Regions from separate parts of the Massilia sp. MP_M2 genome, predicted to be linked through region 2. Evidence: predicted binding sites of a transcription regulator. Region 2 holds the regulator's gene; each other region holds the start of a gene.
The links. Region 2 encodes FliA, which starts transcription of late flagellar genes. Its sites were predicted from a motif close to CTAAAGTTTNNNNNNNNNNNGCCGNTA; they were not measured.
Positions count from the first base shown of each region.

Region 1: fliD (flagellar filament capping protein FliD) is a predicted target of FliA. The motif match lies at 2,932-2,958, and genes of this name have one in related genera.
Region 3: RCH14_RS01175 (flagellar protein FliT) is a predicted target of FliA. The motif match lies at 7,036-7,062, and genes of this name have one in related genera.

Region 1 covers NZ_JBCHJF010000011.1:179,395-190,127, forward strand. Annotated here, with positions in the region: gene fliS (flagellar export chaperone FliS) at 1-247, opposite strand, end outside; gene fliD (flagellar filament capping protein FliD) at 273-2,897, opposite strand; gene RCH14_RS21010 (flagellar protein FlaG) at 3,079-3,423, opposite strand; gene RCH14_RS21015 (flagellin) at 3,509-4,972, opposite strand; gene RCH14_RS21020 (diguanylate cyclase) at 5,167-6,765, opposite strand; gene RCH14_RS21025 (response regulator transcription factor) at 6,865-7,512, opposite strand; gene RCH14_RS21030 (sensor histidine kinase) at 7,505-8,191, opposite strand; gene greB (transcription elongation factor GreB) at 8,239-8,805, shown strand; gene RCH14_RS21040 (biliverdin-producing heme oxygenase) at 8,834-9,433, shown strand; gene RCH14_RS21045 (bifunctional (p)ppGpp synthetase/guanosine-3',5'-bis(diphosphate) 3'-pyrophosphohydrolase) at 9,533-10,733, opposite strand, start outside.
Region 2 covers NZ_JBCHJF010000011.1:68,600-79,332, reverse strand. Annotated here, with positions in the region: gene RCH14_RS20520 (DUF3274 domain-containing protein) at 1-1,002, shown strand, start outside; gene RCH14_RS20515 (DUF2875 family protein) at 999-2,819, shown strand; gene RCH14_RS20510 (PAAR domain-containing protein) at 2,846-3,112, shown strand; gene RCH14_RS20505 (hypothetical protein) at 3,113-3,628, opposite strand; gene motD (flagellar motor protein MotD) at 3,708-4,463, opposite strand; gene RCH14_RS20495 (flagellar motor protein) at 4,473-5,216, opposite strand; gene RCH14_RS20490 (RNA polymerase sigma factor FliA) at 5,198-5,926, opposite strand; gene RCH14_RS20485 (antiactivator of flagellar biosynthesis FleN protein) at 5,969-6,787, opposite strand; gene flhF (flagellar biosynthesis protein FlhF) at 6,780-8,177, opposite strand; gene RCH14_RS20475 (hypothetical protein) at 8,482-8,805, shown strand; gene RCH14_RS20470 (DUF2778 domain-containing protein) at 8,953-9,375, shown strand; gene RCH14_RS20465 (hypothetical protein) at 9,372-9,653, shown strand; gene flhA (flagellar biosynthesis protein FlhA) at 9,685-10,733, opposite strand, start outside.
Region 3 covers NZ_JBCHJF010000001.1:252,844-263,576, reverse strand. Annotated here, with positions in the region: gene RCH14_RS01215 (AAA family ATPase) at 1-1,405, shown strand, start outside; gene RCH14_RS01210 (general secretion pathway protein GspB) at 1,407-2,234, shown strand; gene mobB (molybdopterin-guanine dinucleotide biosynthesis protein B) at 2,206-2,796, shown strand; gene RCH14_RS01200 (YjfB family protein) at 2,820-3,011, shown strand; gene RCH14_RS01195 (DUF883 domain-containing protein) at 3,050-3,334, opposite strand; gene RCH14_RS01190 (RNA-binding S4 domain-containing protein) at 3,440-3,652, opposite strand; gene fumC (class II fumarate hydratase) at 3,713-5,110, opposite strand; gene RCH14_RS01180 (hypothetical protein) at 5,200-6,360, shown strand; gene RCH14_RS01175 (flagellar protein FliT) at 6,702-6,983, opposite strand; gene RCH14_RS01170 (methyltransferase domain-containing protein) at 7,142-7,759, shown strand; gene RCH14_RS01165 (CsbD family protein) at 7,832-8,008, shown strand; gene RCH14_RS01160 (AI-2E family transporter) at 8,076-9,179, opposite strand; gene RCH14_RS01155 (CsbD family protein) at 9,387-9,593, shown strand; gene RCH14_RS01150 (S9 family peptidase) at 9,693-10,733, opposite strand, start outside.

The DNA of each region.
Region 1 (10,733 bases), 110 kb from region 2:
TTTCGCCGCCGGCTTTCTGGTCGAGCGAGGCGCGCAGGCCGTTGTCGATGATCGTGATGGCCTTCGAGATCGAGGCGCCCTTGGCGGCCACGTTCGACGACTTGATGTGGTTGATCGCGCTGAGCAGGGCGACGATCACGCCGTCGTACAGCATCACCACCAGCTTCTGTGGCGACGCGGCAGCAACGCCGGTCTCCAGGCCAACCGTTGCATAGGCGCCGACGCCGCGTTTCGGGGTTCCAAACATATGAGATTCTCCGGTAATGCTGAAATTAGTAATTGGTCGACAGGGTCGCCAGCTGCTGGGTAAGGTAGTCCGACGTCGACTGCATCGACGACAGCGTCGCATCGAGTGCAACGAACTGGGCGCGGTAACGCTTTTCGATGCTGTCCAGGCGGGTTTCGAATTTCGCGGCCTGGTCGGCGACCGATTTGATCGATATGTTCAGGCCATCGGTCTTGCTCTTGAGCAGGCTGTCCTTGCCGACGAAGCCGGTTGCCAGGTTGTTGAGCTGGAACGCGAAACCCTGCGAGAACGTCACCGCGCCGCGATCGCCCAGCACGCCACCCGTGATCGAGACCTGGATGCCTGCGGCGTTCGAGCCGGCTGCAGCGGTGAGCGACTGGCCGTTGCCGGTGGCGGCCACGCCGCCGATGGTGCCGACCACGTCGGCGCCCTTGCTTGGGGTTGCGGCCCCGAAAATCGAGTCGACCGAGCTGCCGCTCACGCCGGTCAGGGAGATGTTCGAACTCGCGCCATACTTGCTTGACGAGAGCGTCAACAGGCCATCGTCGCCGACCTTCGATTCGACCGTGTCGCCGGCGCCGGCGAACGTTGAATTGCCATTGATCGCCGAACGCAGCAGCGCGGCGAGATCGTCCTTGTTGTAGGTGCCGGCCGGGAGCTTGACTTCCTGGGTCTTGCTTTCGGTGACCGGATCGGTCTGGTTCAGCGTCACGCGCCACACGGTATTGGGGGCGATCGTGGTGCTCGCGCCAAGTGCAGCGCTGCTCGCCAGCGTGCCTTGCGTCGCCAGGCTGGCGATGTTCACGCCATAGGTCCCGGCCTTGGTCGCAGCCGTCGACTTGTCGAATTTGACCAGGCCGTCGGTGGTCGAGCCCATGGCGGCGAACAGGCCGCCGAAGTCGGCTGCATTCTCGGTGATCGCCTTGCTCAATTTGGTCGAGTCCAGCTTCAGGCTGCCGTCCTGCTGGAACGCGATGCCGATCTGGCTCAGCGAGGTCAGCTTGCCGCCCGTGCCTTCCATGACTTCGCTGATCTGACGCCGCATCTGGCTCTGGATCGCGCGCACGCTGGCGTCGCCCTGCAGCACGCCGCCTTTCTGCGTTTCGGCGTTGTACTTGGTCAGGCCGCTCATCGTCGAGTTCAGCGCATTGTAGGCCTTGACGAAATCATTCACGGCCGTGCTGATCGCGGCGGTATCTTTCGAGACCGTCATCGTACTGCTGCCGATTCCGTTGATCTCGAGCGTGACACCTTCGATCGCATCCTTGACGGTCGTGCTGTCGCTCTTGATCTCGATGCCGTTCATGTTCAGCAGCGTGCTCTGGGCGCCGGCAGTCTGGGTCATGCCTTGCACGCCGGCCGGATCGTAGCCGAGCAGGGCTGCCAGCGCCGGATCGGCCGCTGCGCCGTCCTCGCCGGTCACGCCGACCTTCATCGAGGTCGCTTCACCGGTCTTGTTCGACGTGAGCACCAGGTGATACGGCTTGCTGCTGCCGTCCGAGACGATGGTGGCGGTCACGCCCATGTCGCCCTTGTTTATGGCGTCACGAATGCCCTGCAGCGTCTGGTCGCCTGCCGCCAGTGTGATGGTCTTGCTGTTGAGCGCGCCGTTGAGCGAGAAATCCGACCCCATGTGCGCGCCGACGCTGCCGGCGGTAAAGCCCGCGGCCGCCGGGTTGTTGCCGGCGACCAGGATCTGGTTGCCTTCGTTCGAGCGCAGCGTGACGCCGGCGGTGGCCGTCGTGGTCGCGCCGGCATTGACGGCATCGTCGGCGCGCTTGATGCCGCCACGCACGGTGCCGGTGACGGTCTCGGTCACGTCGATGGTATTGCCGTCGGCCGCCGTGAATTGCAGCGTGCCGTCGGCGGCGCTGCCGCTGACGGTGATGTTGGCGGCAGCCAGGGCATTGCGCGTGCCGGCGCTGGCCAGCGAGGTATCGAGCGCGGCGCCGGTCAGCGGCGCGCTGCCGGTATTCAGGTTGGCCAGCTGTACGCCGCCGACCGACAGGGCATAGCTCGAACCGGCATCGACGCTCACCTGGCCGAAACCGGCGAACAGGTCGGCGGCGGTTTCGGTGCTGCCGGCGGTGGCGACGACGCCGGTCTTTGCGCTCTGCGCATTGATGGCTTCGGCCAGCGCACGGGCGCTGCGGGTGGTCGGGCCGGTGCTGATCGCCACGCCGTTCAGGCTCAGCGCGCCGTTGGCGATGCCACCCGCGGCCGGCGCCAGGCCCAGCGCAGTGCCGGTGGCGCCGAAGGTGCCGCCGCTGACGGTGCCGAACTGGAACGTGAGATTGGTCGGGGCGCCGGCGCCGATGGTGCTGGTGGTGCTGGCCATCCCGCTGGTCTTGAGGCTTTGCGACTGGGCCAGTTGCGTGACATTGACCTTGTACTTGCCCGGCACGGCGCCGGTGGTGGCGGAGCCCGAGAACACATCCTTGTTGGATGGGACCGCGCTCAGGCCCTGAAACGTGTTGGACTGGTTCAGCGACGTCAGGGCGCCCTGGAAGGCGCCGACGGCGGCGCTGACCTGGTTCAGGGCACTGTTCTTCTGTTGCAGCGCCGCCGTCTTCTTGGCGTAGTTGTCGAGCGGCCTGGCTTCAGCCTGCATCAGCTTCGCTACAATGCCATCGATGTCGAGGTTGGCCACATGTTTCTCCGGTGAAAGCAATAATGTAAGTCATTATCGGCAGAAACAAACCTTACTTAAGAGCGGTAAAGGCGGCTCTCTTTTTATTTTGGTCAGAACCGTCAGGAACGATGTCGAAGCGCCATGTAAAAAGCGCCGCACCTGGTGGGGGGGCGGCGCTTCGGGTGAGGTGCGGATTGGGTCAGGCGCTTTGGTTCAGCAGGCGTCCCACCATCTTGTCGATCGATTTGGCCATTTCCAGGGCCTCCTTGGTCGGCATCTGGCGTACGACTTCCTTCGTATCCCGATCGATGATCTTGACCACGAGGTCCTTGCTCTCTTCGTCGATCTCGAACTCAAGGCTCTGCGCCGATTGCGGCAGCGCTTCGTTGAGTTTCTTTACGGCAGACGACACCTCGTTCCGGTCTGGCTTGGGTTCAGCTTTCTCCGGCGCTGCCCGTGGTGCCGGAGCAGCCGGCCCGTTCGCCACCGCTGGACGTTCGTCCAGTTTGGCGGGGGGCGACGACGCAATGGATGGAATTTGCATGGCGTATCCTAACGAAAATTCCCCAGCCAAATTTCTTCAGCCGGGGAACCGCTTACCGAGTTGTACTGTTACTACGCGTTAGCGATTAGCCACGCAGGAGCGACAGGACACCGTTCGGCAGCGAGTTGGCCTGGGCCAGCATCGAGGTACCAGCCTGCTGCAGGATCTGACCACGGGTCAGCTTCGCGGTTTCCGACGCAAAGTCGGTATCGACGATGCGGCTGCGCGATGCCGACAGGTTCTCGGTCGACGACGACAGGTTCGAGATCGCCGATTCGAAGCGCGATTGCAGTGCGCCGTATTCGGCGCGCTGGCTGTTGACCGACGCCAGTGCTGCATCGGCGGTCTTGATGGCCAGCTGCGAGCCTTCGAAGGTGCTGATGTCGAGGTCGGCGACCGACTTCAGTACGGATGAACCGGTGCTCGTGCCACCATCCAGTGCAAAACCACTTGCATCGGCCACCGAGAAGCTGCTTTCCGAGTCCAGCACGATGCGGCCGGCGGCGGTTGCGCCGGCGGTTGCATCTACCGTCACGCCACCGGTCAACACTGCGCCATCGGCGTCGTAGGTGGCCAGCGTGGCGGTCGATGCCACGTCGGTCGACGTGTTCTTCAGCTTGATGTCTTCACCGTCAGCCTGGGTCAGCTTCAGGCCGCCGCCTTCGGCATCGTACGATGCGGTCACGCCGGTCTTGGCCGATTGCGCATTGAAGGCGCTCACAGCGGCTGCGTAGCCGTTCGCGGTGTCTTCGCCTACCGAGAACGACACCTTGACGGCAGTGGCGTTGTCCGAGCTCAGTTCGAACGTGAACGACTTGTTTGGCGCAGCTGCGAGCAGGGCTTCGGTCTTGGCGGTGGCCGTGACACCGGTATCGCCGCTGGCTTTGTTGATGTCGGCAACGGTCGCCTTGGCCGACGCATTGGCGGCGACGGTGATGTCTTTCGAGCCGCTCGAACCGTTGACGGTCATGGTGCCGGTAGCGACGCCGTTGGACTGGCCGGTGGCAGCCTGCATCGAGCTGGCATCCAGACGGTTGTTACCGTAGGTCGACGTGGTGAAGTTCGAACCGGTCATCGAGATCAGCTGGCCGGCGTTGGCGCCCACCTGGAAGTTCGCGGTGCCCATCGAACCGTCCATCAGTTTCTGGCCGTTGAATTCGGTGGTGTTGGCGATGCGGTTCAGTTCCGAGGTCAGCTGGGTGACTTCAGTTTGCAGTGCTTTGCGGTCGCTGGCCGAGTTCGACGAGTTCGACGACTGGACAGCCAGTTCGCGGACACGTTGCAGGATGTCGCCCGAGCTCGCCAGAGCGCCTTCAGCGGTTTGCGCCATCGACACGCCATCGTTGGCGTTGCGGGTCGCTTGCGTCATACCCTTGATTTGCGAATTCATGCGGTCCGAAATCGCCAGACCAGCGGCGTCATCCTTGGCGCTGTTGATACGCATACCCGACGACAGGCGTTGGATCGAGGTGTTCAGCTGCGATTGCGAGGTCGACAGGTTACGCTGCGAGTTCAGGGATGCGACGTTGGTGTTGATTACTGATGCCATGGTGATTCTCCAGACTAGGTCTTACTAGGGGTGCAGCGACCGTGCTGCTGTTCACTTTGGTCCGTCTCGCTACTCAGTGACGTTCAAACCGCTGTTGTTGCTGGTAACGGTGCCCTGTGGAAAAAGTTTAGGGCCAGATCGCAAAATAAATCGTTTTTTTTACGCTGTCTGGAGAAACACGCGTTCAGAACTTGTCATTCCGCCACGACTACCCGGTTCTTGCCGCTGCTCTTGGCCTGGTACATCGCTTTATCCGCCCGCGCCATCAGCGATGCCTGCTCCTCGTTCTGCACCCGCAGCGCCACCCCGCACGAGAAGGTGATGAGCATCTTCTCGTTATCGTGCAAAAAGAAGTGCCGGGTCAGCTCGCGCTGCACCCGCACCATGGCGGCCGCCGCCGCATCGACCGTTGTCTCGGGCAGCAGGATCAGAAATTCTTCGCCGCCGAAGCGCGCGATCACGTCCATCGAGCGTAACGTCTCGCGCACCACCTTGACCAGGTGCTTGAGCGCGGCGTCGCCCGCCATGTGGCCGTAGGTGTCGTTCAGGCGCTTGAAATTGTCGAGGTCCAGCAGCGCCACGCACAGCGGCGTGTTGCGGCGGTCGGCGCGCGCGCTTTCGCGCTCGAACACGTCGTCCAGGCCACGGCGGTTCAGGCTGCCGGTCAATTGATCCTCGCGCACCAGCTCGCTCATATGCTGCAGCTCGGCTTCCAGTTCGCGGATGCGCTGCTCGGCTTCCTGCACTTCGCGGTGCGCACCCACCATGCGGTCGCGCGAGGCCAGTGCTTCGTCCTGCGCATGGCGCGTCTCGCGCAGCACGTCGTTCAGGACGGTATTGAGTTCGTTGATGTCGGTTGCGCTGCCGATGCGCTCGGAAAAGTCGCCCAGCTTGGCGTGGTAGTCGCCGGTCGAGGCGGCCACCGAGCCAAGGCGGTCGACAAACGTCATCATCATGTTCTTCATCGTCGCGCGCACGTCGGCGATGCCATGTTTCAGATGACTTTGCTTGATGATCACGTCTTTCAGGCTGCGCGTGGCGTCTTCCAGTGCGCGTGTGTCCAGTGGCCCGGCAATCAGTTCCTGCACTGCCACGACTTGGCCGCGCATATAGTTGTCGTCCTCCAGCAAGCCTTCGATATTGTCGAGCAGCAGCCGGAACAGCCGCAGCAGCAGTTCCTGCTGGCCCGCGCTGTCATCCTTGCGCAGCTCGATCTGGAAGCACAGCTGCTTCAGGCGCGCCTCGATTTCCTGCAGCTCGCTCTCACCAACAGCCGTCTTGACCAGGGCGCCCAGCGCTTCGGCCTCTCGTACCTGTTGCGGGTTGTCGCTCAGCAGCGAGGCGCAGGCGAACGTCAGCGTGCGCGCCAGCATGTCGCGCAGCAGGCGTGTCTGTGGCTCTTCGTCGCCCATCGCCATCACCGGCGTATTGCGCCGCAGATGCCGCTCGCTCAACTGGCCCAGTGCCTGGGTGTAGCTGTTCCAATCCCCCGTCTTGACGGCGCGCGCCATGCGCCGACCGTATTCGGCCAGCTCGCCCGGCGTATCGAGCATGCGCCGCGCGAATCCGTTCAGCACCTCGATGGCCCCTGGATCCGCGGCGGGCAAGGGCGGTGGCGGCGGCGTGCCGGCAATCTCGTCATAGATGGCGCGATAAGCGTCCGGCGTCGGCGCGATACGGCGCGTGGCCAGGCGACGGAACGCCTCGCGAGCGATGTCGGCCGGATTCACTGCTGGCGCCGGGGCAGTGCCAGGGCCGGCTCCAGCAGGTACGGGTGTTGATGGGGTGGACATGGTTGCAGAGCGGTGCCGAGTTTGCGGGGATAAGCACATGATAGGCAGTTTTTTTGCCTAGAATCAATATTTATTCAGTGTTACAGCATGTGACGGGCGTCAATCGACCAGGCCGTTGCGGATCGCATACGTGGTCAGCTCGGCACTGCTCCTGAGTTTCATTTTTACCAACAGGCGCGCGCGGTATTCGCTGATCGTCTTGACCGACAGCGACAGTTCGCCCGCAATCTGCGTTACCGTCATGCCCGACGCGATCATGGTCAGCGTCTGGTATTCGCGGTCCGACAGCCCCTCGTGCGCGGCGCTTTCATGGTCTTCGCCGATGGCGCTGGCCAGCCTTTGCGCCAGCGCAGCGCTGACATATTTCTGCCCGCCCGCCACCAGCCGGATCGCCGTGACCAGTTCGCGCGGCGCGCTCTGCTTGGTGATGTAGCCAGCGGCACCGGCCTTGAGCGCGCGAATCGCATACTGGTCTTCGCGGTGCATCGACAGCATCAGTACCGACAGCTCGGGTTTGTCCTTCTTGATCTGCTTGAGTACATCGATGCCATTGCGGTCGGGCAGCGAGATGTCGAGCAACATCACGTGGCAGCGCGTCTTGCCCGCCAGGCGCACAGCATCGTGCCCGTCCTCGGCCTCGCCGGCCACGACGATGTCGCGCTCGTCGGCGAGGATCTGTTTGAGTCCTTCGCGCACGATGGCGTGGTCATCGGCGATGCATACCCGGATGGTTACTTTTTCACTCATTCTGCTTCTTGTTCTGTGCCGGGGCCACGGGCGGCGCCAGCCTGATCTTGACGGTCAACATCGTGCCACCTCCGGGCGCCGCCGACAAGGACAGCACGCCGCCAAGCGCGCTGGCCCGTTCATGCATGCCGCGCAGGCCGAATGCATGCGGCCGGGTGCGCGCGGCCGGGTCGATGCCGCAGCCGTTGTCACAGATGGACAGCGTGAGCTCGCCCCCTTCACGTTCGAGTGTCAGCGTGACCTGCGTCGCACGTGCATGCTTGGCAACATTGGTGAGTGCTTCCTGCGCGATGTGAAAGAGGGCGTCGGCGTGGGCCGGCGCCGGCGCCGGCGTGTCCGGGCAGTGCGTGGTGACGGCGACGCCGGTCTGGCGCGTGAATTCGCGCGCCAGCCATGCGAGCGCGGCCACCAGTCCGAGGTCGAGCGGGGCGGCGCGCAGGCCGAGCGAGATGCGCTCGACGGACTCGATGGTGCGCTCGACCAGGTCGTCGATGTACTGCGCCTGACCGGCCAGGCCGGACTGGTCGGCGGGGAGGCGCGCCGACAGCCGCGCCAGCGCCATCTTGATGGCGATGAGGTTGCCGCCCAGGTCATCGTGCAGTTCGCGCGCGATGCGGGTGCGCTCATCCTGTCTGGCGGCGTCGTCAAGGGCGTGCTGAAACGGGGCAGGTTGGTGCATGGTCGAATGATACGACAAGGGCGCGCAAGTCTCGCTACAATGCATCCATGAACAAGGCATTTGTAAAAGAGTCCGACAACGACGACGATGATGAAGCCCTGGCGCTGGCGCAGGCGATTCCTGACGGCGCCAAGAACTACATCACCCCGGCCGGCTACCAGCGCATCAAGGATGAGCTGCTGCAACTGATCGACGTCGACCGGCCCGAAGTCGTGCGCATCGTGCACTGGGCCGCCTCCAATGGCGACCGCTCCGAGAACGGCGACTATATCTATGGCAAGCGGCGCCTGCGCGAGATCGACCGCCGCATCCGCTTTCTTACCAAGCGCATGGATTCGGCATTCGTCGTCGATCCAAGCATCCAGCATGGCAATGACCAGGTGTTCTTTGGCGCCACGGTCCGCTACGTCAACGGGGCCGGCGAAGAGCACACGATCACCATCGTCGGCATCGACGAGCTCGACCCGCTGCACGGCAAAATCAGCTGGGTTTCGCCCGTGGCGCGCGCGTTGACCAAGTGCCGCGAAGGCGATGTCGCGCAGTTGCAGACGCCGCTGGGCATGGACGAGCTTGAGATCATCTCGGTCGATTATCCCGAGCCAGTCACCGACTGAGCGTGCAGCCCGGTGCTACTATGTGCGCATGAACCGACATCATGAAGCGGCGCACAATCCAGCAGACAATCCGAATCCCCTGGCGGCATTGCGCGCTGCTACCAACGAACAGCACGAACGGCTCGATCATGGCCTGCCGCTCTCCGGTCCGGCCCCCGACTTGAACGATTATGCGGCGCACCTGACGATGGTGCGCGACTGGCTCGCGTCCCTGCAGCCGTGGCTGGAATCGTTCGCGGATGGCCCGCAGCAGGTCTTGCTGCCGGTCGAACGCCTGGCGCTGATCGAAGCCGACCTGAACGAGCCGGGCATGCCCCCGCTGCGTGCACCGGCGCCCGCGCACGCGTGGCCGCGCGATGCCAGTGCGGCCTATCGCTGGGGCGTGTGCTATGTGGTCGAAGGCTCGCAGCTGGGCGGCAAGGTGCTGTACGGGAAACTGGCAGGTGCAATGGCGCCGCATCCGCTGCGCTATCTGAAGGGCAGTGATGCCGGACCAGGCCCGCGCTGGCGCGCGTTCATGCTGGCGCTGAAAGAACACGTGACGTCGCCGGATGAGATTACCGACGCCTGCGCGGGCGCATGCGCGGCGTTTGACAGTATTCTCAGACTGAGCCTGGACAAAAAGTAGGGTGGACGGCGTAGCCGCCTCGCCGGCCGCGCCCACCCTACCGGCCAATCAAGATGGGAAACCCGCCCACCATACATCGGCAACGTCCCGAAGCGTGACTTACGTCCGTTCCCGTTCCACCCGATTCACCCCGGCCACGCGGCGCAGATTGCGAATCAGTTGCGCCAGATGCACCCGGTCGCCGATCTGGATCGTAAAGCGCAGCTGCGTCATCATGTTTTCATCGTCCTCGTCCATGCCCACATACGTGATGTTGGCGTCGGACTCGCCGATTTCGGCAGCCACGCGCGCGAGAATGCCTTTTTCGTTGTTGATCAGCAGGCGGATACGGCAGTCGAAGCGGCGGTTGAGATCGTCGCCCCATTGCACGGCAATCCAGCGGTCGGGTTCTTTTGCCAGCAGGCGCTTGGCCGTCTGGCAATCGCAGGTGTGCACCACCAGTGCCTGGTCGCGGCGCAGTTGGCCCGTGATCTGGTCGCCCGGGATTGGCAGGCAGCACGGCGCCAGCTGGACCGCCAAGCCTTCGCTGCCATAGATCGTCACCGGCGCGATGTCGCTCGCTGGCAGCGGCTTGTCCGACGGCAGCAGATCGGGGTCGCCTTCCATCAGGCCGAAGATATGGCGCGCCACCAGCGTCGGCATGCGCTTGCCGATGCCGACGTCAGCGTAGACTTCGTCCATCGAATTGGCCGACGACTCGGCCAGCAACCGCTCGACGACGCTGGCCGGCAGATCCGGCTTGATGTTGCGTACGGCCAGCGCCTGGGTCAGCAATTCGAGACCCAGCTCGGCCGACTCGTTGACGTCGACCAGGCGCAGGTGATGGCGGATCGCCGAACGCGCCTTGCCGGTGCGGACGAACGTCAGCCAGGTCGGGCTCGGGCGCGAATTGGGCTGGGTGATGATCTCGACGATGTCGCCGTTGTGCAGCTCGGTGCGCAGCGGTTGCTCTTCGTTGTTGATCTTCACGCCAACGGTATGGTCGCCGATGCCGGTGTGGATCGAGTACGCGAAGTCGAGCGCCGTTGCGCCGCGGGGCAGCGCGATGATCTTCGACTTGGGCGTAAACACATACACCGAATCGGGGAACAGGTCGACCTTGACGTGTTCGAGGAACTCGGCCGAGTCGCCCGTTTGCTGCTGGATGTCGAGCAGCGACTGCAGCCACGCATGGGTGCGCTGCTGCAGCTCGGACATATTCGATTCGCCCGTCTTGTACAGCCAGTGCGCCGCCACGCCGCTTTCGGCGGTGCGGTGCATGTCCTGGGTGCGGATCTGGAATTCGACCGGCGTGCCGTAC
Region 2 (10,733 bases):
CCTGTGGCCGGAATGGGGAAAGCGGCCCCAGTGCTGATCGGCCAGCCACCACATGATTTTGTGTTACGACTACCGGGAGAGGACGATCATGCCCATGTGGCAGCCAGCGGCCGTATGCTGCGTGAATCTCTACCTGAGGTCAACACCGGTCATCCGTTGCAGCGTCATGGCATTCGAACGATCAATGGTGAGTCCCTAAAGAAGCCTTGCCAGGCGGACGTTCAAGGCAATCAAGTTAATGCAGAAAAGGTTCCGACGCATTCGATGCTCGCGCACCTCAAGCGCGAAAAACGCGGACCCTGTGAGGAAGTCGATCCGATTGACGCCGCTATCGCCGTTACGAGCGATAAAGGCCTGCTTGTCAGGACCGTAGGGCTGCCGGCGTCCGTTGTCGCATCGATCGAGCGCGGAGGGACTGATGACGTCTCGGAGCAAGACCGTCAACGGCTGGAAGTCGCTTACAACAATTCCCGAGTCCCAGGCAACACCAATCCGGATGACATGTCGCGCATCTTATGGGCCACGCGCTACAAACATGTCATTTCCGCGCAGGTACAGGAAAGTCCGAATGCTGCAAGGCTGCGCTGGCAACAGGAAGTCAGTCCGAAATCGTTTCATAGCGCGATTTTTGGAAGCAGAAAAAATCACCGGCAGGTCACTGCATACGATTTGTCGATTGGAAGCGGCAAGGCGGTGAGTGATCCGACGTTTTATGCCTATTTGCGCGCAGTGGCGGATTGGCGGCTGAAGAAACCCAACCAGCTCACCCAGCCGAGACCGGGCATATTGACCTGGGACTCGTTTCTCAAGTTATACCGGGCCTATTACGATAACGAACCCAATTGGAGAAAGCAGCTTATCCAGGGAAGCGTCGGATATTACAGTAGCGGCATCCTTCCGGACGGGCTTCCTTTACTAGCTGGAAAACTATGGGACATAGTCATCTCAGAAACAACATCAGGCAAGTGCGTCGTAGCATCTCCGAGTAAAGGAAAATCATGAACAAAGTTTCGCCTGATGAATTACTGATCTCCCCACCAAAGGCATGGAAATACATTGCCGGAGCTGTGATCGCATTTCCTGTTTTTTTCCTGCTATGGGTTGTATTTGATCTCAGAGTATTGCGCCCTGAATTAGCAAATCTGGACATGGAGACTACGATGGAAAAATTGCGCTGGTTCGGTATCCCTCTTCTCGTGATAACTGTTCTGTTCGGCGGAAAGTGGCTGTTTGATGTAAGTGCGGCTCAAGGCCGCGAACGCATGTGGCAGAAAAAGATCCAACAACTCAAGCAAGAGAAACTCATCAAAAAAGAATCCGAGCAATCCAGACGCGAGTACGTGCTTGAAGTACTGGGACTTGGCATCACAGTCGAGCAGTATCGCCAGGGGAAACTGTGGAACATATTGCAGAAAGGGGGCCCGTATACCAGTATTCGGGAACCTGATCCGAGCAAGTACCCATGGACCGGGATCGACAAAATGGGACAAACCGGCGGTCGGGCTTGCGACGCACTGGAAAACGGCGTCAATCCTTCGCCAATGTTTTGGGGGGTACCATCGCTGTATGCAGGCGGTCCGTATGACAACCCCAAGGATCCTCCCAGCGATATTTCCCCGATAGCTGGTCTTGCTGCCAGCGCTGAGGGAACTGGGATGGCATGGCACTTGTTCTCAATCGGTCCCTGGCAGCTCAGCGAAAGACCAGACCAACTTCTCGAACAGGCGTTCGCGTTTTTCGATGCGTACCCGGATTTGCCGTACATCGTGTTGCTCAGCACCGAAAGTGATTCAGATCGCGACGATGGGCAGGGGCCTGACAAAGAAAGTCGAGTACGGATTGGGCACTATATTCCGGCTTATTCCGATGCCACAGCGGTCTTCATCCTGGCAAGACGAGAGCGGGTCGAGCCACTGCGCCCCTATGTATGGGAAGACCCGGACAACGACTATCTACAAGAAACCCTGCGCCAGATGTACTACCAACTCATGAGCACAGTACCCATGCGCCCGGAACTGAAAGCCGAATGGCCCCACATCACCAGACAACCCACCGTCGCCGAATGGCTCCCTGCCGCCGCCAAATTCGCCAAGGCCCCTGTGTTCGATCGAAAAGAAAGCACCCTGCTCGACGACTACAAACGCTGGGCCAATCCGCCCCCGAAAGACTGGAAGCCCACCCCCTGGTTCCCGATCCCCTGGAACCGCAATCAGCTCGCCGCCTTCGACGCCCTTCCCTCGATGGGCTTCATCCACCGCCCCGTGTTCGTCAAGTTCGAGGACGACCAGGGCAAACCGGTCAAGCGCCGCGACGCGCGTCAAAAGCTGCTGGAAGCCGGCTGGCAGCAGGCGCTGCAAACGCTGCCCGAAGCGCAGCGCGCCGCAGGCCCGGCGCGCATCATCGCCGCGTTCAACCACGACACCGAACAGAAGATCACGCTGGCCGGCACGCTGCACGCGTATGCCGCGCAGGGCGGTACGGACATCGACACCGGCAAGACCTCACAGTTCATCGATACCGACCAGCGCATGGGCAATACCGGCGCAGCGACCTTCTTCGTGCAGATGGCCGTGGGCGTAATGGGCAGCTATATCGACGGCGGCGCCTCGGCCGCGATCAATCTGCGTGACCCGGCCGGTGCCAGCATCGTGTTCATCAGCCCGCCGAGCAAGGAACGACGCGAGGCACAAGGCGCAAACATCTTCAAGCACATCGTGCAGCCGTCGATCGACCCGGACAACTACAAGCCGCCAACGGTGGCGTCGGTACTGGGCGCCGAGGCGGATGCAAGCCCCGAACACGACATCGCAGCTGACTGAATCACCATCACAAGAGAGGCTCAATCATGCGCAATATCATCAGGCTCGGCGACGCCACCTCGCATGGCGGCAAGGTTCTCAGCGTCAGCGCGCGGCATGTCAGTGTGGGGGGCATTCCGGTAGCGTGCGTGGGCGACACCTGCAGTTGTCCCATCAAAGGTCACAACGGCTGCAAGATCGTCAGCGGCTCGGCGCACCATAAAATCGACGGCAGTTTGATTGCCTTCGATGGCGACAAGACGAGTTGTGGCGCGACGCTGATCGCCAGCGCCACCAATTGCAAGGTGCCGTGATCAGCGCGCGGCCATCCTGACCGTGTGCGAGAACTTCACCGGCAGCGCCGGGCTGCTCTTGATGCCGCCCGCGTCGAGCTTGCGCAGATCGGTCACCCACGGGCCGGCATACCGGATCTCGTAACTGTGCTGTCCCGGCTTGAACGCATACGCCTGCGTGATGTCCAGCGTGTTCAGGTAGGTCGTCTGCGGCTTTATTTCAAGGTAATCGGCAGCGTTCAGCGGGCCGCGCTTGACCATGCGGCCCGTGTACGCGACCGTGTCCGTCAGTGAGCTCAGCGCAAACCGTGGGGCGCTCAGATCGTCGCCCAGCGCAATTTCGCGCGGGATCCATACCGGCGCATCACCCCGGTTCTCGATCAGTACCCGTACCTTGACCTTGCCGGCCCCGGTTTCCACTTCGAGCCGGTGATGGACGTTCACCTTGGCCTCCACGGCGTTGACCACACCAACCAGGCTGACCAGCGACAGCACCATTGCCAGCTTGGCCGCCGGCGAGCTTCGTTTGACATGCATTGCGACTCCTCGAGGATTCACGGCAGGCGTCACCCGCGCGACGCTGCCTGTCGATTATGGCATGAATCCATCAATACATTCACGGAAGTATGTTACCGCCGGTCTCGGGCAGCGCGGCCAGGATCATCACCGCCACGCGCCGGTTGCGCGCCTTGCCGATCTCGTCGCTATTGGGCGCCACGGGCCGCGTCGCCGCAAAGCCGATCGCCGACAGGCGCACCTCGGACACGCCGTTGGCGGCGAACAGCCGCACCACGCTGCTCGCGCGCGCGGTCGACAGTTCCCAGTTCGATGGATACAGCGGATTGGCAATCGGCAGGTCGTCGGTATGGCCTTCGACCTCGATGCGGTGCGTATCGTTCCTGAGCAGGCCAGCCACCTGCGCGAGGATTTCCTGGCCTTCGCCGTCGAGCACTGCTTCGCCCTGCGGGAACAGCACGCTCGCGTTGATCTCGACGCTGATGCCGCGCGCGTTCTGGATCACCCGTACCTGGCCCGACTTCACCAGCGGCAGCAGGGTTGCCGACAGTTCGCGCGCCATCACGCCCATCTTTTCCTGCTCGCGCCGCGCTGCCTCGTTGCGGCGGCGGTTGATGATGTGCGACAGCGGCAGCACGGGTTCGACGTTGGTGTTGACCTGGGTGGCTGCGCCGCGGCCGCCGAATGCATTCCCGAGCGCATCGGACAGCACCTGGTACTTGCCCTCGTTGACAATGGAGATGGCGTACATGACGACGAAAAACGCGAACAGCAGCGTGATCAGGTCGGCGTACGAAATCAGCCAGCGCTCGTGGTTTTCGGTGGGAACATCGTCGTCGTAGCGCTTGCGGGCCATGGCGCTGGCCTAGTGGTGCGTGAGCAGGCTGGCGACGCGTTCGTCGACGACGCGGCCGTGGTCGCCGCTGGCCAGGTCGGAAAAGACTTCGGCCAGGATCTCGTACTGCGATACCTTGTCGCTGACGATGGCCTTGAGCTTGTTGCCCACCGGGTAAAAGAACAGATTGGCCATGCCCACGCCATACACGGTCGAGACGAATGCCACCGCGATGCCCGAGCCCAGACGGGCCGGATCGGACAGGTTTTCCATCACGTGGATCAGGCCCAGCACGGCGCCCAGGATGCCGATTGTCGGCGAGTAGCCGGCGGCCGATTCCCAGATGCGCGCCGCCTGGCGCTGGGCGAATTCGTAGCCGTTGATTTCGTGTTCGAGCAGGCTGCGCACTTTCTCGGGCGCGATGCCGTCGACCACCAGGCGCAAGCCCTTGGCGACGAACGGGTCGGCCTTGCTCATGAATTGTTCGAGCGACAGCAAGCCATCGCGGCGCGCCGTCAGGCTCCATAGTGCGATTTCGCGCGACAGTTTCTGGCGCCCGTTTTTTGGTGGCACGAATACCCAGCGCAACATGGTGATGCCGCGCAAGAAGGTGCGCGTCTCGCTTTGCAGCAGCACGGCGCCGAAGGTGCCGACCACCACGATGGCAAATGCGGCAGGCTGGATCAACGACGAGAACTTGCCGCCGTCGAGGGTGTAACCGAGAAAGATGCCGGCGATCGCCAGCACCAGGCCGATTACGCTGGCCCAGTCCATAATTGCTCCCGTAAGGTGGTGCGCAAACGTGCGACGGCCTGGGTGTGCAGCTGCGACACCCGCGATTCACTCACGCCCATCACGGCGCCGATTTCCTTCAGGTTCAGTTCTTCTTCGTAGTACAAGCCCATCAGGAGCTTTTCGCGCGGCGGCAGCTTGTCGATCGCGTCGATCACGGCCTGGCGAAAATCGGTTTCCATCAGGCTGCGCAGCGGGTCGGCATCGTCCACCGCGTAGCGATCGAGAAAGTTGTCGCTGCCTTCGTCGGCATGAAAGTCTTCGTAGTACAGCAACTGGTGGCCGCCCGAGTCGGCCAGCATGTCCTGGTACTCGTCGAGCGAGATCTTGAGCGATGCGGCCACCTCGGATTCGCTCGGCGGGCGGCCAAGGCGCTGCTGCAGCGACTGCATCGCGCCCTCGACCTTGCGCATGTTCTGGCGCGTGCTGCGCGGCATCCAGTCGCTGGCGCGCAGCTCGTCGAGCATCGCGCCGCGGATGCGCAGCACGGCATAGGTCTCGAACTGCGCGCCGTGGTCGTCTTCGTAGCGGTTGATCGCATCGAGCAAACCAATCATGCCGGCCTGGATCAGGTCATCGACCTCCACCGAAGGCGGCAGCTTCGCCTTCATGTGGTGGGCAAGACGCTTTACCAACGGCATATGCTCCGTCAGCAAAGAATTCTTGTCCGCTTTCCCTTTGACCGTATACATGCTGGCGTATGTCTTTTTCTTTATATGTCGTTAGCGACGGTGTCAGGAACCGATGGACGTGCTGCCCTGGCGGCCGAACTGCGGCAGTGCGGGCAGTGCGAACTTTCCGGCCAGCTGGCGAAACGCAACCGATGCGCCGGCCAGCGGGAACGCGTCGACCACGGCCCGGCCCAGGCGCGCAGCGCGGTGCAGGTATTCGTCGGCCGGCACGGCGCCCATGAAACTGAGCTTGACGGCCAGGTAACGTGTTGCTGCCAATGACATATTATCGTATACCACCTTGGCCTCCCCCTCGGATGCGCCGGTTACCAGGATGCCGAATGGCCGGCGGCCCAGTTCCTGCGTCAGGCGCTTGATGAGCGAGTAGGCATTGGTGATCGACGCCGCACTGGTGGACACCTGGATCACGATCTCGGAACTGGACATCAAGGGCACCGGAAATTCGCCGTCCGGGCCCAGTTCGCCATCGACGATGACGATGGCCGCCTGCGTGGCCAGCACGTCGAACGTCTTGCTCAGGCGCCGCACATCGTCGGTCGATTCGGGCGTGCCCATCGGCACGACCGAGAAGCCTTGCGGGGCCGGATGGATTACCTGGTTCAGCGCGCTTTCCTGGCGCGCCACCTGCAGCAGCGAGGCGCAGCGGTTCAGGCCCAGGCGGCGGGCGACGCCGTACTCGACGTTGCAGGCATCGACGATCAGTACTTCGTTGCCGGCCTGGGCCAGCGAGGCGCCCAGGTTCACCAGCATCGCGCCCTTGTCGTCTTCTGGCGTGGCCGACAGGAACGTGACCACGCGCGGACGCGGGCCTTGCAGCATGCGGCGCAGGCCTTCTGCCTGGTCGAAGTCAAAACTAGCCATGCGACACCTCGCGGCGGTTGGCCTTTGCGGTGGCTGCCATCAGCATCGGCAGATCGGCATCAAGAGGCGCCTCGCCGTGGTTGCGGAAAGCGCGGTCGATCAGCATCGCGCTGTCGGCCACGTGCAGGTCTTCCGGCACGCGCTGGCCGTTCGACACGTAATGGAGTTTGAGCTTCTGGCGAATGACGATGTCGAGCACGCCGCCGGTTGAGGCGGCTTCGTCCATCTTGGTCATGATCGCGCCGTGCAGGCCGCTGCCCTGGTAGGCGCGCACGACTTCGTTCAGCGTCTCGTTGGTCGACGTCGAGTTCAGGCACAGCAGGCGCTTGACTTCGGCACCCGAGCCCGACAGCATCGCGACCTGCTCGGCCACCATGTGGTCGCGCTGCGACATGCCGATGGTGTCGATCAGCACCGTGTGCTTGTTGCGCAGTTCTTTCAGCGCGATGCGCAGATCGGCCTCGTCCTTCACCGAGTGCACCATCACGCCGAGGATCTTGCCGTAGATGCGCAGTTGCTCGTGACCGCCGATACGGTAGGCATCGGTGGTGATCAGGGCCAGCTTGTCCGGGCCGTGGCGCATCACGCAGCGCGCGGCCAGCTTGGCCGTCGTGGTGGTCTTGCCCACGCCGGTCGGGCCGACCAGCGCGAACACACCGCCTTCGGACAGCATCGCGTCTTCGTTGCCGATGGTCGCAAGGTTGCGGGCCAGCACGGTCTTCACCCAGCGCATGGCTTGCGCCGCGTCATTGGTAGCCGGCATTTTTTCAATGATGTAGCGCGCCAGCGTGGCAGAGAAACCGGCGGCCAGCATTTCGCGCAGCACTGTGGCCTTGTGGGGTTCGCGCTGGGCAGTCGAGCCCCACGACAGTTCGGCCAGCTGGGTTTCCATCAGGCCGCGCATGGCGCGGATTTCGCTTATCATGTTGCTGACTTCAGAGCTCGCCGACTCCTTGGCCTGGGTGATGGCGGCGCTCACCATGGCGGTCATGGCGGCCATGTCGATGGTCGGTTCAGGCGCGGGTGCGCGGCGTTCGGCGTAGGTCGCGGCCGGTTCAGCCGGGGCCAGCGGCGCCACGGGCGCGACATAGGCAGGCGCAACCGGCGAGTTCATGACCGGACCGGCATCCTGGTAGCGGCGTGCCGGCGTGGCACGCGGGGCAGCGGGTGCGAGTTCGTCGAAGTGCTGCAGCTGCGGTTTTGGCTGGGCCATGTCGGAATCGGCGACAGGCGCGGACAGCGAGGCGACATCGTCGTTGTCGAGCGCCAGAATTTCGACGGCGCCGTCGACCGGACGGTTGGACAGGATGACGGCATCCGGGCCCAGGGCTTCGCGCACCTTGCGCAAGGCATCCCGGGAAGTTGCCGCTGTAAATTTCTTCACTTTCATCGTGGTTCTCCGCACTTCAATCTATGTTCTGCATGACGGGCACATGCCCATCGATAAGAATCATTATTGTCGATGCCGTGCGGAAACGATCAACCGAGAAGGATGGGGAAAAGGGTCTATTTCCCCATAATCAGAAAAAGTGATACCAGTTTATTGCGACTTGGCAGCATCTGTACAGGTCTCACCGAGGATTGCGCTGGCGCAGGAAGATGGCGTTCGGGTGCCGATCTTGCGGATACTGGCCGGGTCGAATCGTGACTGGCACGACTGGCGTGCCGCAAACGCCCATCAGGAGCCCCCCCCCATGGCACGCTCGATCCGGCTGATCTACCGTAACGTACAGGGCCGTGTACGCCGCAATTTCAACTGGCCCGGTCTCACCGAGAGTTCGGCCGTTCTCATCACGGCCGCAGAATGGAAAGCGGTGCTCGACCCGTTTGATTCACCGCCCGGCCGCCCTCACCTGGGCGAAGCCAATGTGTATGTCACCAATATCGGGCCGCACGATCCCGAAGGTGGCGCCGGCGGCGTCGAGTTTCATCTGCATGTCGACTGGGACAGTCCACTGCATGTCCTCGTGACGATCACCGATCTGGGGCCGATCGAACAGCAGATCGTGATTGGCTAGGCGTCATGGCGCCCCCGCTGTGGCAGCGTCATCGGTTGTGACACCTCAGCGACTGCCTGCACCAGCTACCTATGATCAGAAGCTTCTCAACCAGGCTTCAAGGGGTTCCATATGGTCGAATGTACGTTCAAACTCAACGGTAAGCCGATGAGCACATTTGAAATGCGCTCTTTAAAATTTCCAGCCTTTTCGGGCTTGGACAACCAGGTAAACCGCAGGGAGTTCATTTGCAACGCGAATTCCGGTCCGATTCCTCCGGGTGTCTACTACCTGCTCGATCGCCATTCTGGCGGTAAGCTGGGAGCGCTCCGCGACGTATTCACCGGCCGGTCTGACTGGTTTGCCCTCTATGCCGCGGATGGCAACGTCGATGACGAATTTTTTTGCGACAGGGTCAAACGGGGCAACTTCCGTCTGCATCCAAAAGGACCAGCCGGTATCAGCAGAGGCTGCATCACCATCGAGCGGGAAGTCGACTTCAACATTTTGCGCGCTCACATCAAGGCGACGACCGAGATGACCATCCCCAATAGCACGTTGACAGCTTACGGCCGGGTGACTGTCACGTGAAGAAAATTTTCGTGCGAAGCCTGCTGACGATATGGGTACTGGTCGCTACCGCTGCACTTGCCCGCTTCTGGCTGACATACCACTACCTCTTCCCGCAGGTGCCAATTCCCTTCTTTATCTGGGTCAGCGATCTGTACGGCGCAACCAACGGTGAGGAAATGGCCGATGTCGAGTTGCTTGTCGCTCTGGTCGGTGCACTGGTGATCGTACTGATCGTCACATCGACCGGCATCCATATCTTGCGCAAACTACGCAGATCTCCGCTGGCGCACCACTAGCCAAGGCAGCGCACAAGCGCTGCCTTGGCGATTACATCGGCACGCCAACCAGGCTCGTCACGCGAATCGTCTTGGTCTCGGGCACTTCGGCATGCGACAGCACCTTGAGGGCCGGCACGGCGCGGCGCAGGAAGCGCGACAGCAGTACGCGCAGTGGCGCCGGCACCAGCAGCACGGGTGACAGGCCCATCTGCTCTTGCTGGTTGGCGGCATGCGCTGCCTGCTGGGCGATCGTATCGGCCAGGCCCGGCTCGATGCCGGTACCGTCGCCACCGGCGCCCATCGCCTGCATCAACAGGCGCTCGAGGCGGTTGTCCAGAGTCATCACCGACAATTCGTTCTCGCCCGGGAACAATTGCTGGACGATCGCACGCCCCAGCGACACGCGCACCACGGCGGTCAGTTCGGCCGGGTCTTGCGTCATGCCGGCGTGCTCCGACAGCGCCTCGATGATCGAGCGCATATCGCGGATGTGCACGCCTTCGACCAGCAGGTTTTGCAGCACTTTTTGCAGCGTCGACAGCGACACGACTTTCGGTACCAGGTCTTCGACCAGTTTCGGGGTCTCCTTGCCCAGGTGGTCCAGCAGCGCCTGCACTTCCATGCGGCCCAGCAGTTCCGACGCATGCAGCGTGATCAAGTGGTTCAGGTGCGTGGCAACCACGGTGCCGGCATCGACCACGGTGTAACCCATGCTTTGCGCTTCGTCGCGCAGGCTCGCTTCGATCCAGGTCGCCGGCAGGCCGAAGGCCGGGTCGGTGGTGACCACGCCTGGCAGCGTGCCGCTGGCCATGCCCGGGTTGATCGCCAGGAACTGGCCGTTGAGTGCTTCGCCGTTACCCACTTCGACGCCCTTGAGCGTGATGCGGTATGCCGACGGCTTGAGTTCCAGGTTGTCGCGGATGTGCACTGGCGGCGCCAGAAAACCCACTTCTTGCGCGAACTTCTTGCGGATGCCCTTGATGCGCTTGAGCAGCTCGCCGCCCTGGTTCTTGTCGACCAGCGGAATCAGGCGGTAGCCCACCTCCAGGCCCAGCGTATCGACCGGCATCACATCCTGCCAGGTCGCTTCTTCGCTCT
Region 3 (10,733 bases), on a different contig from region 2:
CGACGAGCTGCATATCGAGGTGGCGCCGGCCGCCGTCGGCGCGGGCGTGAAGGGCTACGTCGATGCGATCAACCGCTACCTGCTGGCTTCGCACGCACAGGGCCTGAACAACGTGCTGGTGATCGACGAGGCGCAGAACCTGTCGAGCGACGTGCTCGAGCAGCTGCGCCTGCTGACCAATCTCGAGACCAGCGAGCGCAAGCTGCTGCAGATCATCCTGATTGGCCAGCCCGAACTGCGCACGATGCTGGCGCGCCCCGAACTCGAACAACTGGCCCAGCGTGTGATCGCACGCTACCACCTGGGCCCGCTGCAGGAAGCTGAAACGGGCGCGTATATCGCGCACCGGCTGGCCGTCGCCGGCGCGGTGGGCGTGCCATTCCCGCCCGCGCTGACGCCGCTGGTGCACCACCTGGCGCATGGCGTGCCGCGCCGGATCAACCTGCTGTGCGACCGCGCCCTGCTGGGCGCCTATGTGGAAAACAGTCCGCAGGTCACGCGCGCCATCCTGCGCAGGGCGGCCGCCGAAGTGTTTGCCGATGATCCGGCCGCGCACCGTGCGCCGCGGCGCTGGCCGTTGCTGGCTGGCGGCGCGCTGGCCTGCGTGGCGCTGGGCGCGGCGGCGTGGCAGATGCTGCCGCAGCATGCGGTGGCGCCGGCGCCGGTCATTGCCCGCGCCGCGCCGCCCAAGCCGGGGCCGGCGCCGGCGAGCGCGAGCGCGGCAAAGCCCGCCGCCATCCCGGTCGCTGCACCCGCAGCCGCCGCCGCAACCGCCGCCGCACCTGGCGCGGCCTTGCCAACGCTCGGGAGCGAGAACGCGGCGCTGGGCGCGCTGGCGGCGTTGTGGGGACCGTCGTTCGCGAACCTGGCCGGCGCCGACCCGAAGGCCACCTGCGAAGCCGCGCTGCGCGCCAATCTGCGCTGTCACGCGGGGCGGGGCGGCCTGTACGAACTGCGCCTGCTCGACCGGCCGGCCGTGGTCACGCTGCACGACGGCCCCCGCACCGGCCATGCAGTGCTGGTGGGGATGGACGAGCGCAGCGTCACGCTGGCGCAGGGCAAGCGGCGCGAGCAGATCGACATCGCTGCCTTCGTCGCGCGCTTCGGCGGCGAATTCACCACCTTCTGGCGCATGCCGGCGGCGTTTCGTGATGTCGTCGCCCAGGGCGACCGCGGGCCGGACGTCGACTGGATCGCGCAGCGCCTGGCGGGCCTGCACAGCGCCACGGCGCCGGCGCTCGATGCGCCGCTCGACGCGCGCACCAAAGAATGGCTGCGCGCCTTTCAGGCCGCGCAAGATCTGAACGCCGATGGCGTGGTCGGGCCGCGCACTTACATGCGTCTGAACCAGTTGTCGAACGTGGCCGAACCCCGTTTGCTGACCGCCGGCGGGACGGGAACCTGATATGTCGTACATTCTAGAAGCACTCAAGAAGGCGCAAGCCGAACGCCAACTGGGCAACGCCCCGACCATCCACGCGCCAGCGCCGTCGTATGCGTCGCCGCGTGCAGGGCAGGGCGCGCAGCGGCGCTACCTGGCCCTTGGCGTGGGCCTCGTCGTCGTCGCGGCGGCGGTGGCGCTGCTGTGGCCACGCCTGGCGGGCGAGCCGCCGGTGCGACTGGCAGCCGTGACGCAGCCCGTGGCAGCGCCCGTCGTTGCGCCCGCCACTGCGCCCGTCGTTGCACCTGCCGTTGTGCCGGCAACGGCAACGGTTAGCGCACCGGTGGCGACGCCCGCAGCGGCCGCTGCTGTCGTACCCGCACCCGCACCCGCACCCGCACCCGCACCCGCACCCGCACCCGCACCCGCACCCGCACCCGCACCCGCACCCGCACCCGCACCCGCACCCGCACCGGTTGTCCAGCCTGCACCGGTGGTCGAAGCCCGGCCGGTGCGCACGAAGCCGGCGTCGGCACCGGTTGCGCCGACCGCGCCACCGTCACCGCCGCCGCGCGAGGCCGCGCCGACATCCGCCGTCGTGGCCGCGCAGCCGGGCGGCGACGAACCGTTGCGTACCCTGCAGCAACTGCCGGACACCCTCCAGCGTGAGATCCCGAAGGTGGCCTTTGGCGGCTACATCTATTCGCCGACACCCGGCGAGAGCCTGCTGCTGGTCGACAAGATGCTGCGCCGGGAAGGCGAGGAAGTCGCGCCTGGCCTCGTGCTCGAACGCTTGACGCCCAAGGCCGCCGTGATGAATTACCGTGGCACCCGCTACCGTGCGCCGTACTGAGTTGCCTGACCAAGGCGCGAGCGGGCCCGTGCTGGCGGTGGTCGGCTGGTCCGGCAGCGGCAAGACGACGCTGCTCGAGCATCTCGTGGCCGGTCTGTCCGGCGCCGGCCTGCGCATCAATATCGTCAAGCACAGTCACCACGATATCGAGCTCGAGCCGCCGCGCAAGGACAGTGCGCGCCTGCGTCTGGCCGGGGCGGCCGAAGTGATGATCGCCTCGCCGTACCGGATCGCCATCATGCGTGAACTGCGCGCCGCGCCCGAGCCGCCGCTGGCCGAGCTGCTGGCGCGCCTGTCCCCGGCCGACCTGACACTGGTGGAGGGCTATAAATGGGAGGCGCTGCCCAAGCTGGAAGTGCATCGCCCGGTGCTGGGCAAGCCGGCCCTGTACAGCGACGATGCGACGATCGTGGCCGTGGTGTCGGACGTGGCGCGCCCGGCCGCATTGCGGCCCGGCGTGGTCTGGCTCGACCTGAACGACATCGGCGCAGTGCTGGACTGGGTTGGCACATGGTCGCGCGCCAACCCTCAAGTTCTGGTTGGCGGCGTCGTTAAAGACTGACGAGTCTTTTTCTGGAGAAATGTATGGACGTCACGAATATTGCCAAACTGTCGACCAGCATGGCAGAAACCGGTATCCGTCAGGAAGTAGGCATGACCATGCTCAAGCGTGCCATGGACATCGAAGCGTCGTCGGCAGCCCAGATGATCGCAGCGATTCCGCAGGCGCCGAACCTGCCGGCCAACCTGGGAAATTCGATCAACACGACCGCATGAACCCCCCCGGCGCGACGCCGGGTTGTTGTCATTGCGGGTCAGTGAAACGCGCGCAGGATGCGTGATTCGCCCGAGCGGTCGGCGAACTGTTCGTTGGCGTGGCGGGTTGCGGCCATCATCCGTTCGAGCTGGGCGTCCTCGAAGCGCGACAGTTCTTGATTCGCCGCTTCCAGCGCCTGAAACAGCTTGGTTCGGGCGTTCTGGTACAGCGCGCTCGAGTATTGATCAGTATTCTTGAGCAGTTCTTCCGCGTTTTCGATCACGAGGCGCAAATCACCGATGAGCTGCTCTTGCGACTGTACGCGGGTTTCAGGGGTTTCCATCGCTTTCACCTATAAGCCGTTGATTAACGTCTTGAAATATAAACAATGAAGCCCCGTTCTGTTTGTTAAACCGCAAACATAAGATGCTGTCTTTCTGTCTATTTTTTAGCGAACCGTGATTTCGACGTCGCCCAATGTCACGATCTGGCCGGTGCGGATCTTGGCCGTCTTGCGCAATTCCTGCTTCCCGTCGACATTGACGACGCCACTGGCGACCAGCTTCTTGCCGGCGCCGCCGCTGTCGACCAAGCCGGCCAGCTTGAGCAGTTGGTTGACTTCGACGAATTCCGATGTCAACTCAAATTCGATTTTTTGCATTCTTTCCTCGGGGATGAAAGGGCGGTCTGATGGTTACCGGGCCGCCCGGGTGCTGGGTATTTACTCGACCGGATCGGGCCGCGTCATATCGATCGGCACGATCCACTGGTCAAACTGCTGATCGTCGACAAAGCCGCTCTGCAAGGCTGCCTGGCGCAGGGTCAAGCCTTCCTTCGATGCGGTTTTGGCAATCTGCGCGGCGCGATCATACCCGATGTGGGGCGCCAGTGCCGTCACCAGCATCAGCGATTTTTCCATCAGCTCGCCGATCCGCACCAGGTTCGGCTCGATCCCCTGGGCGCAGTGCGTGTCGAACGAGCGCATGCCATCGGCCAGCAGGCGCGCACTTTGCAGGAAGTTATGCGCGATCATCGGCTTGAACACATTGAGCTCGAAATTGCCCTGCGAGCCGCCCACCGTGATCGCGACATCGTTGCCAAACACCTGGCAACAGAGCATCGTCAAGGCTTCGCACTGGGTCGGGTTGACCTTGCCCGGCATGATCGAGCTGCCCGGTTCATTCTCGGGGATCGTGATTTCGCCCAGGCCCGAGCGTGGACCGGATGCCATCCAGCGGATGTCGTTGGCGATTTTCATCAGCGCCGTGGCCAGCAGCTTGAACGCGCCATGGGTCGAGACCATCGCGTCATGCCCGGCCAGCGCCATGAATTTATTGGGCGCCGACTTGAATGACAGTCCGGTGCGCGAACCGAGTTCGGCCGCGATGCGCGGTGCGAAATCGGGATGCGCATTCAGGCCCGTGCCCACGGCCGTGCCGCCGGCTGCCAGTTGCAGCAGGCCCGACAAGGTGGACTTGAGCGCGCTTTCGGCAAATTCGAGCTGCGCGACGTAGCCGGAGAATTCCTGGCCCAGCGTCAGTGGCGTCGCATCCTGCAGGTGGGTACGGCCGATCTTGACGATCGGCTCGAAATCGCGTGATTTGCGCACCAGCGTGCCGCGCAATTTTGCCAGCGCCGGCAGCACTTCCTTGGCCAGCGCCCAGGCAGCGGCCACGTGCATCGCGGTGGGGAAGATGTCGTTGGACGACTGGCCCATGTTGACGTGGTCGTTCGGGTGCAGCAGGCGGGCTTCGCCACGCTCGCCGCCGAGCAACTCGGAGCCGCGGTTGGCCAGCACCTCGTTCATGTTCATATTGCTTTGCGTGCCCGAACCGGTCTGCCACACGGCCAGCGGGAATTCGCCGGGATGGCGCCCGTCGAGCACTTCGTCGGCCGCGCGGATGATGGCGTTGGCCTTGTCGGCCGGCAGCTTGCCCAGCGAGCGGTTGACGGCTGCTGCAGCGCGCTTGACCTGGGCGAGGGCGGCGACCAGTTCGGGCGCCATGCGTTCGGTCGAGATGTGGAAGTGGTGCAGCGAGCGCTGGGTCTGCGCACCCCACAAATTGTTCTCTGGCACTTCGATCGGACCAAAGCTGTCTTTCTCAATCCTGTTTTCCATGGACATGTCCTGATTTGCAAGAGGCTGGGACTAAAGAGTTTATCCCAATGTCCGTTAATGACGCTTGGGCTTCACTCTTGTTAGTTGCTATGGCCAGCCGCCTCCCTGTATTCATCACGTGTGTTTTGCTCTCTTGCGGCGTCGGCGCGGCCGAACTCGGCGAGCCGCGCGTCAGTTCGTATATCGGCCAGCCGCTGGCGCTGGAACTCGAGCTGACCGCGCTCGCCGCGCCCGCGACCCCGGTCCAGGCACGCCTGGCGCACCCGGACGTGTACCGGGGTGCCAATATCGGCATGCCCGCCGTGCTGTCGGCGCTGGCCCTGCGCGTGAGCGAGCGCGATGGTCGTCAGTTCCTGCGCGTGACGTCGTCGGCGCCGGTTGAATCAAGCCGCCTGCACCTGTATCTGGAACTGGCCGATGGTGGGACGCGCGATGTGCGGCTCGTGACGCTCTTCATTGCGCCGAATCCGAATCCGCCGGCGCCAGCGGTGCCATTACCGGTGCCGGCACCGGTGCCCGCGAAGGCGCCGGCGCCGCTCGTGGCGGATCTTTCTGCTGCGCCCGTTGCGGTGCCCAAGCCGATGGCGGTCAAGCCAACGCCACCGAAACCGCCAAAGCCGCCGAAGCCGCCGAAGCCCCCGAAGCCCCCGAAGCCCCCACTTCCCGCCACGCCGGCGGCATCGGTCGCCTCCGAGAAAGTGGCGCCGGCGCCCGGGCCGGCTGAAGCCACGCATGCATCGACGCCAGTGCCCAAGCCGCTGCCTGTGCCTGTCGCCTTGCCTGCAGCCGCATCTGCCGCGACTTGCGCGCCATCGTCCTCAATCGACAATGCAACCGTGTGCGCCGCGCTCGATGTCAAGAACGCTCAGCTGCGCCAGCAAATCGGCACGCTGGAAGACAAGGTGCGGGTGTTGCAAGTGGCGCTGGGTGCCAGTCCGTCCGCGGTCATCCAGGACAAGGTCGCGACACCAACGGCGCCACGGCCTTCCCGCAGGCGCCCCGCGCCGGAGCCGGAGGCGTCCACGCCGTGGGGCTGGATCGCCGGCGGCGTGATCGTCGTGCTGGGGCTCGTGGGTGGCGCGCTGTTCGTCCTGCGCCGCCGCAAGCGGGCCGCGCCGATGATCCAGCCCATGCCGCGCATCTCGCTGATGGCACGCCTGCGCCAGCGCTTCGTTCGCAAAAACAAGGCGCCGGTGCCGGTCGAACCACAGTTGGACGAGCCGGACAAGGAAATGTCTACACAACTTTGATTCTGAGCTATAATGGTGCGGTGATCGACAAGGTCACAGACAGCACAGGGTCTGGCGCAGTCACCAACGATAGGTGGCGCGGCAAGCAGACGACCGTTGAGGAAACGCCTGTGTCTGGAAGCAGTCTGCTTGCCTACGATGGCAACGGACGCCGGCAGCAACCGGCACGAGGCGACGCCAGCAGATAGCTGGGGTTCGTCCTCTCACCGAATTCGCCATCGACCTGATGGCCGCCAAAGCGCCCCGATGGGCGCTTTTTTGTTGCCCTGGCGTCTGCAACAGGGTGTCTGGGGCGAAAAAAAAGCACCCGCAGGTGCTTTGACGATCAATTCGCTGACAGATCAGTGTGCGTGCAGCGCGCGATCGACTTGCTCGTCCCATGGCTCGGTTACATCGCGGATGGCGCGATCGTTGGCCATCAACTGCTTCAACAGCTCGATCTTGCTCAGGCGCTTGGCGCCTGTCAGCGCTGGCATGCCGGCCACTGCCGGGGCTACCTGAGCCCTGGCTTCCATGTTCAATTGCGCAAACTCGTGCCAGTCGCCGGCCTTGGCGGCGTGCGCCATCTGGCCCGTCAGGCCAGAGAGGTTTTCGTATATCGCAAGGACGTCGTCTGCGTTCATAGGGTTACCAAAGCATGTATTGTCAGGCCGGATTGCCGGTTGTCTGAACCATTTACGACTGCGCTGGCGGGAACTTTAGGGCGATCCAGAAATATTTTCACATTATTTTGCGCAGAGGCACCTCCCGCAAGGGGCGCCCCCGCAGGCATACTGTGCGCATGAACCATGACGACATCACCCGCAGTACTCTCCAACACTACAACGAGCATGCCGAGGATTTCTTTGCCGGTACGATTGACCATGATGTAAGTCAAAACATTGACGCCTTGCTGGGTGCAATCACAACGGCAGCGCCGCACACGATCCTCGACCTGGGTTGCGGGCCCGGGCGCGACCTCAAGACTTTCAGCGGCCTCGGCCATCGCGCCATCGGCGTGGATGGCAGCGAACGGTTTGTCGCGATGGCCCGGCAATACAGTGGTTGCGAGGTGTGGCACCAGGATTTCCTGCATCTGGATTTGCCGCCCGCGCTATTCGACGGCATTTTTGCCAATGCGGTGCTGTTTCACGTACCCAGCGCAGCGTTGCCGCAGACGCTCGATCAATTGTTCGGCACGCTCAAGCCGGGCGGGGTGCTATTCACCTCGAATCCGCGCGGCGAGAATCAGGAAGGCTGGAACGGCGACCGCTATGGCAGCTACCACGACTACGACAGCTGGGAGCGCTTCATGCTGGCGGCTGGCTTCGTCGCGCTGCATCACTATTACCGGCCGCCCGGCTTGCCACGCGACCAACAACCGTGGCTGGCGAGCGTCTGGCGCAAGCCCATGTGTTAAGCGCCGCACAGAAGCGGCCCGGACTTGCTCCTAGTGTGAAGCCTCATCCACGTCACGGGCAAGGAGATTGCAATGAACAAGGATCAAGTCAAGGGCAAGACCAAGGAAGTTGCCGGCAAGGTGCAGGAGAAAGTCGGCGAAGCCGTCGGCAGCCGCCAGCAGCAGAGCGAAGGCTTGTCGAACCAGGCTGAAGGCAAAGCTCAGAAGAAAGTTGGCGACGTCAAGGAAATCGCAAAAGGTAATCGCTGATACATTTCCGCTGATTCCTTCGGCATCATCAATAACAAAGCCGCGCATTGCGCGGCTTTGTTGTTATTCAAGACCCTCTGGCGGGTCTGTCCCCGGGTCTGTCTCCCAGTATGTCTTCGATATACAGCATCTTGACCAGCACGGACAGCACGGCTGCCAATGGCGTGGCCAGCGCAACGCCGGCAAAGCCGAACAGCGTGCCGAAGATCAGTTGCATCACGATCACGAGTGCCGGCGGCAACTCGATGGCTTTCGCCTCGATCATCGGCTGCAAGACATATCCTTCAAGCATATTGATCGCTGCAAACAGCAGCAGCGCATACAGCGCCAGATCCGGGCTGATCGACAGCGCCAGCAAGACCGCCGGAATGCCGGCCATGATCGGGCCCAGGTACGGAATGAAGTCGAGCAGGCCCGCGATCACGCCCAGGATCAGCGCCAGCGGTACGCCGAGCAGGCTGAGGCCAATGGCCGTGGTCACGCCGACGATCAGCATCGACACGGCCTTGCCCAGCAGCCAGCTCGACAGGTTGTCGCCCATCTCCTGCATGACCTCACGTGCGCGGCCCCGCTTTTGTTGCGGCACGAGGCGGATGAAGCCGCCGGTATACACGCCCGGCGAGGCGGCAAAATAAATGCCCACGAATATGATGATGACAATATTGCCGAGAGTACCGATGACACCGCTGAAGAACAGGCCGGCATTCGGCACCAGCGAACCCATCTGCTTGACGATGTCTTCCGGCGGCGGCAGCTCGGCCACGACGCGCTTGAGCAGAGGGTGTTGGGCGACTTCAGCTTGCAGGCGAAGGGCGGCGGCAGGGATTTCCTTGGCCAGCTGACCTGACTGCTCGGAAATCTGCGGCGCCATCGCCCACCCGCCCAGGCCAAAGATGGCGCTCAGCAGCAGAACGACCATGACCAGGGCGATGTTGCGCTTGATGCCCGTGCGCTGATGTAGCAACGCGCTCAGTTTGTAGAGCAGGATCGAAAACAGGATGCAGGCAAAGATCAGCAGCAGGGCATCGGCGGCAAGTACGACCGCTGCCAGGCCAAGGATGAACAGGACGCCGATGCCATTGACGAGCGTGACGCGGCGCGCAAGTTTGCGCTGGGTGAGGGGCGTCTCGGGCGCCGTGGCGTCGGAGGAAGGCGGCGTAGGGGGATGCATGGTGGTGTCTTGATCGGGCGTTGAAGGTAGTGTTAAAACGGGTGTCGATACAGCCGGTGTTATTAAAACAATAGCATTCTCAATGGCAAGGTGGCGCGCAATTCGACATGCCAGTTGTGTGCGTGCGCTAACAGAAGAGCTGGAAAGATTGCGTTAATCTGTACTCATCGCATCGCCAACCGGCCATGCCAAACACAGGAGATCACCATGAACAAAGACCAAGTCGAAGGCAAACTGAAAGAAGTTGGCGGCAAAATCCAAGAAGGCGCCGGCAAATTGGTGGACAGCAAGGAACAGCAGGCCAAAGGTCTGGCAAACCAGGTTGAAGGCAAGATCCAGCACGCTGCTGGCGACGTGCGCGAAGCCGTCGAAGACGCAGCTGACGACGCAAACCGTCCACGTCCACGTCCTTGATAGGGACTCCCCCGCCAGCCGCGCATCGCGGCAGGCGGGTGGGAAAAGAAAAAGCCGCATCGTTTCCGATGCGGCTTTTTTACGTCTGGCCCATCCGCCTTACTTTGCTGGCGTCTCGCCCAGGTGGCGCTTGAAGTAGGCTTCGATCAAGCCATACACGTGACGCTGGCTGGTGCGCCCCGAGATGCCATGCTTGGCGCCCGGATACGTCATCAGGTCGAACTGCACGTTGCGCTTGACCAGCTCGTCGATCAGCAGCGTGGTGTTGGAGAACAGCACATTGTCATCGGCCATGCCGTGCACCAGCAGCAATGGCGACTTCATGCCATCCAGGTGGGCAAATACGCCGCTGCGTTTGTAGGCTTGTGGATCGCCCTTCGGCGTCGCGCCGACGAACTGTTCGGTGTAGTGCGTGTCGTACAGGGACCAGTCGGTCACTGGCGCCACCGACACGCCCATTGCGATCTTGTCCGATGCCGCTGACAGCAGACGCAGCGTCATGAAGCCGCCATAGCTCCAGCCGAACACGCCGATCCGCTTCGGATCGACAAAGCTCTGCTTGGCCAGCCAGTCGATGCCCGTCACCTGGTCTTCGACTTCGTGCTTGCCCAGATTGTTGTACAGCACGTCGGTGAAGGCGCGCTCGCGGCGGCCCGAGCCACGGTTATCGAGGCGGAACACGACGAAACCCTGCTGCGCCATGTACTGGTCAAAGTAATTGCCCCAGGCACGGGTCACGCGCTGCGAGTGCGGGCCGCCATAGGTGAACAGAAACACCGGATAGCGCTTGGTCGCATCGAAATTGGCCGGCTTGATGATCGAATAGTGCAGCGTCTGGCCATCGTTGGCCTTCATCGTGCCGTATTCGGTGGCCAGGTGGTCGGCCATGTGGCGCGTGTACGGGTGGTTGGCATTGAGCTCGTTCTTTTCGATCCACTCGACCATCGCGCCATCGGCGCGGCGGATCGACACCTGCGGCGGGGTGCGCGGGTTCGAATAGGTGTCGACGAACAATTTGCCATTGCCGGCAAAAGCGGCGTCGTGCCAGCCATCGCCCTGCGTGATGCGGGCCGGCTTGTCGGCGCTGCTGCCGTCAAGCGCCAGCGCATAGGTCTGCTTGTCGATCACGGCGTCGCGGTT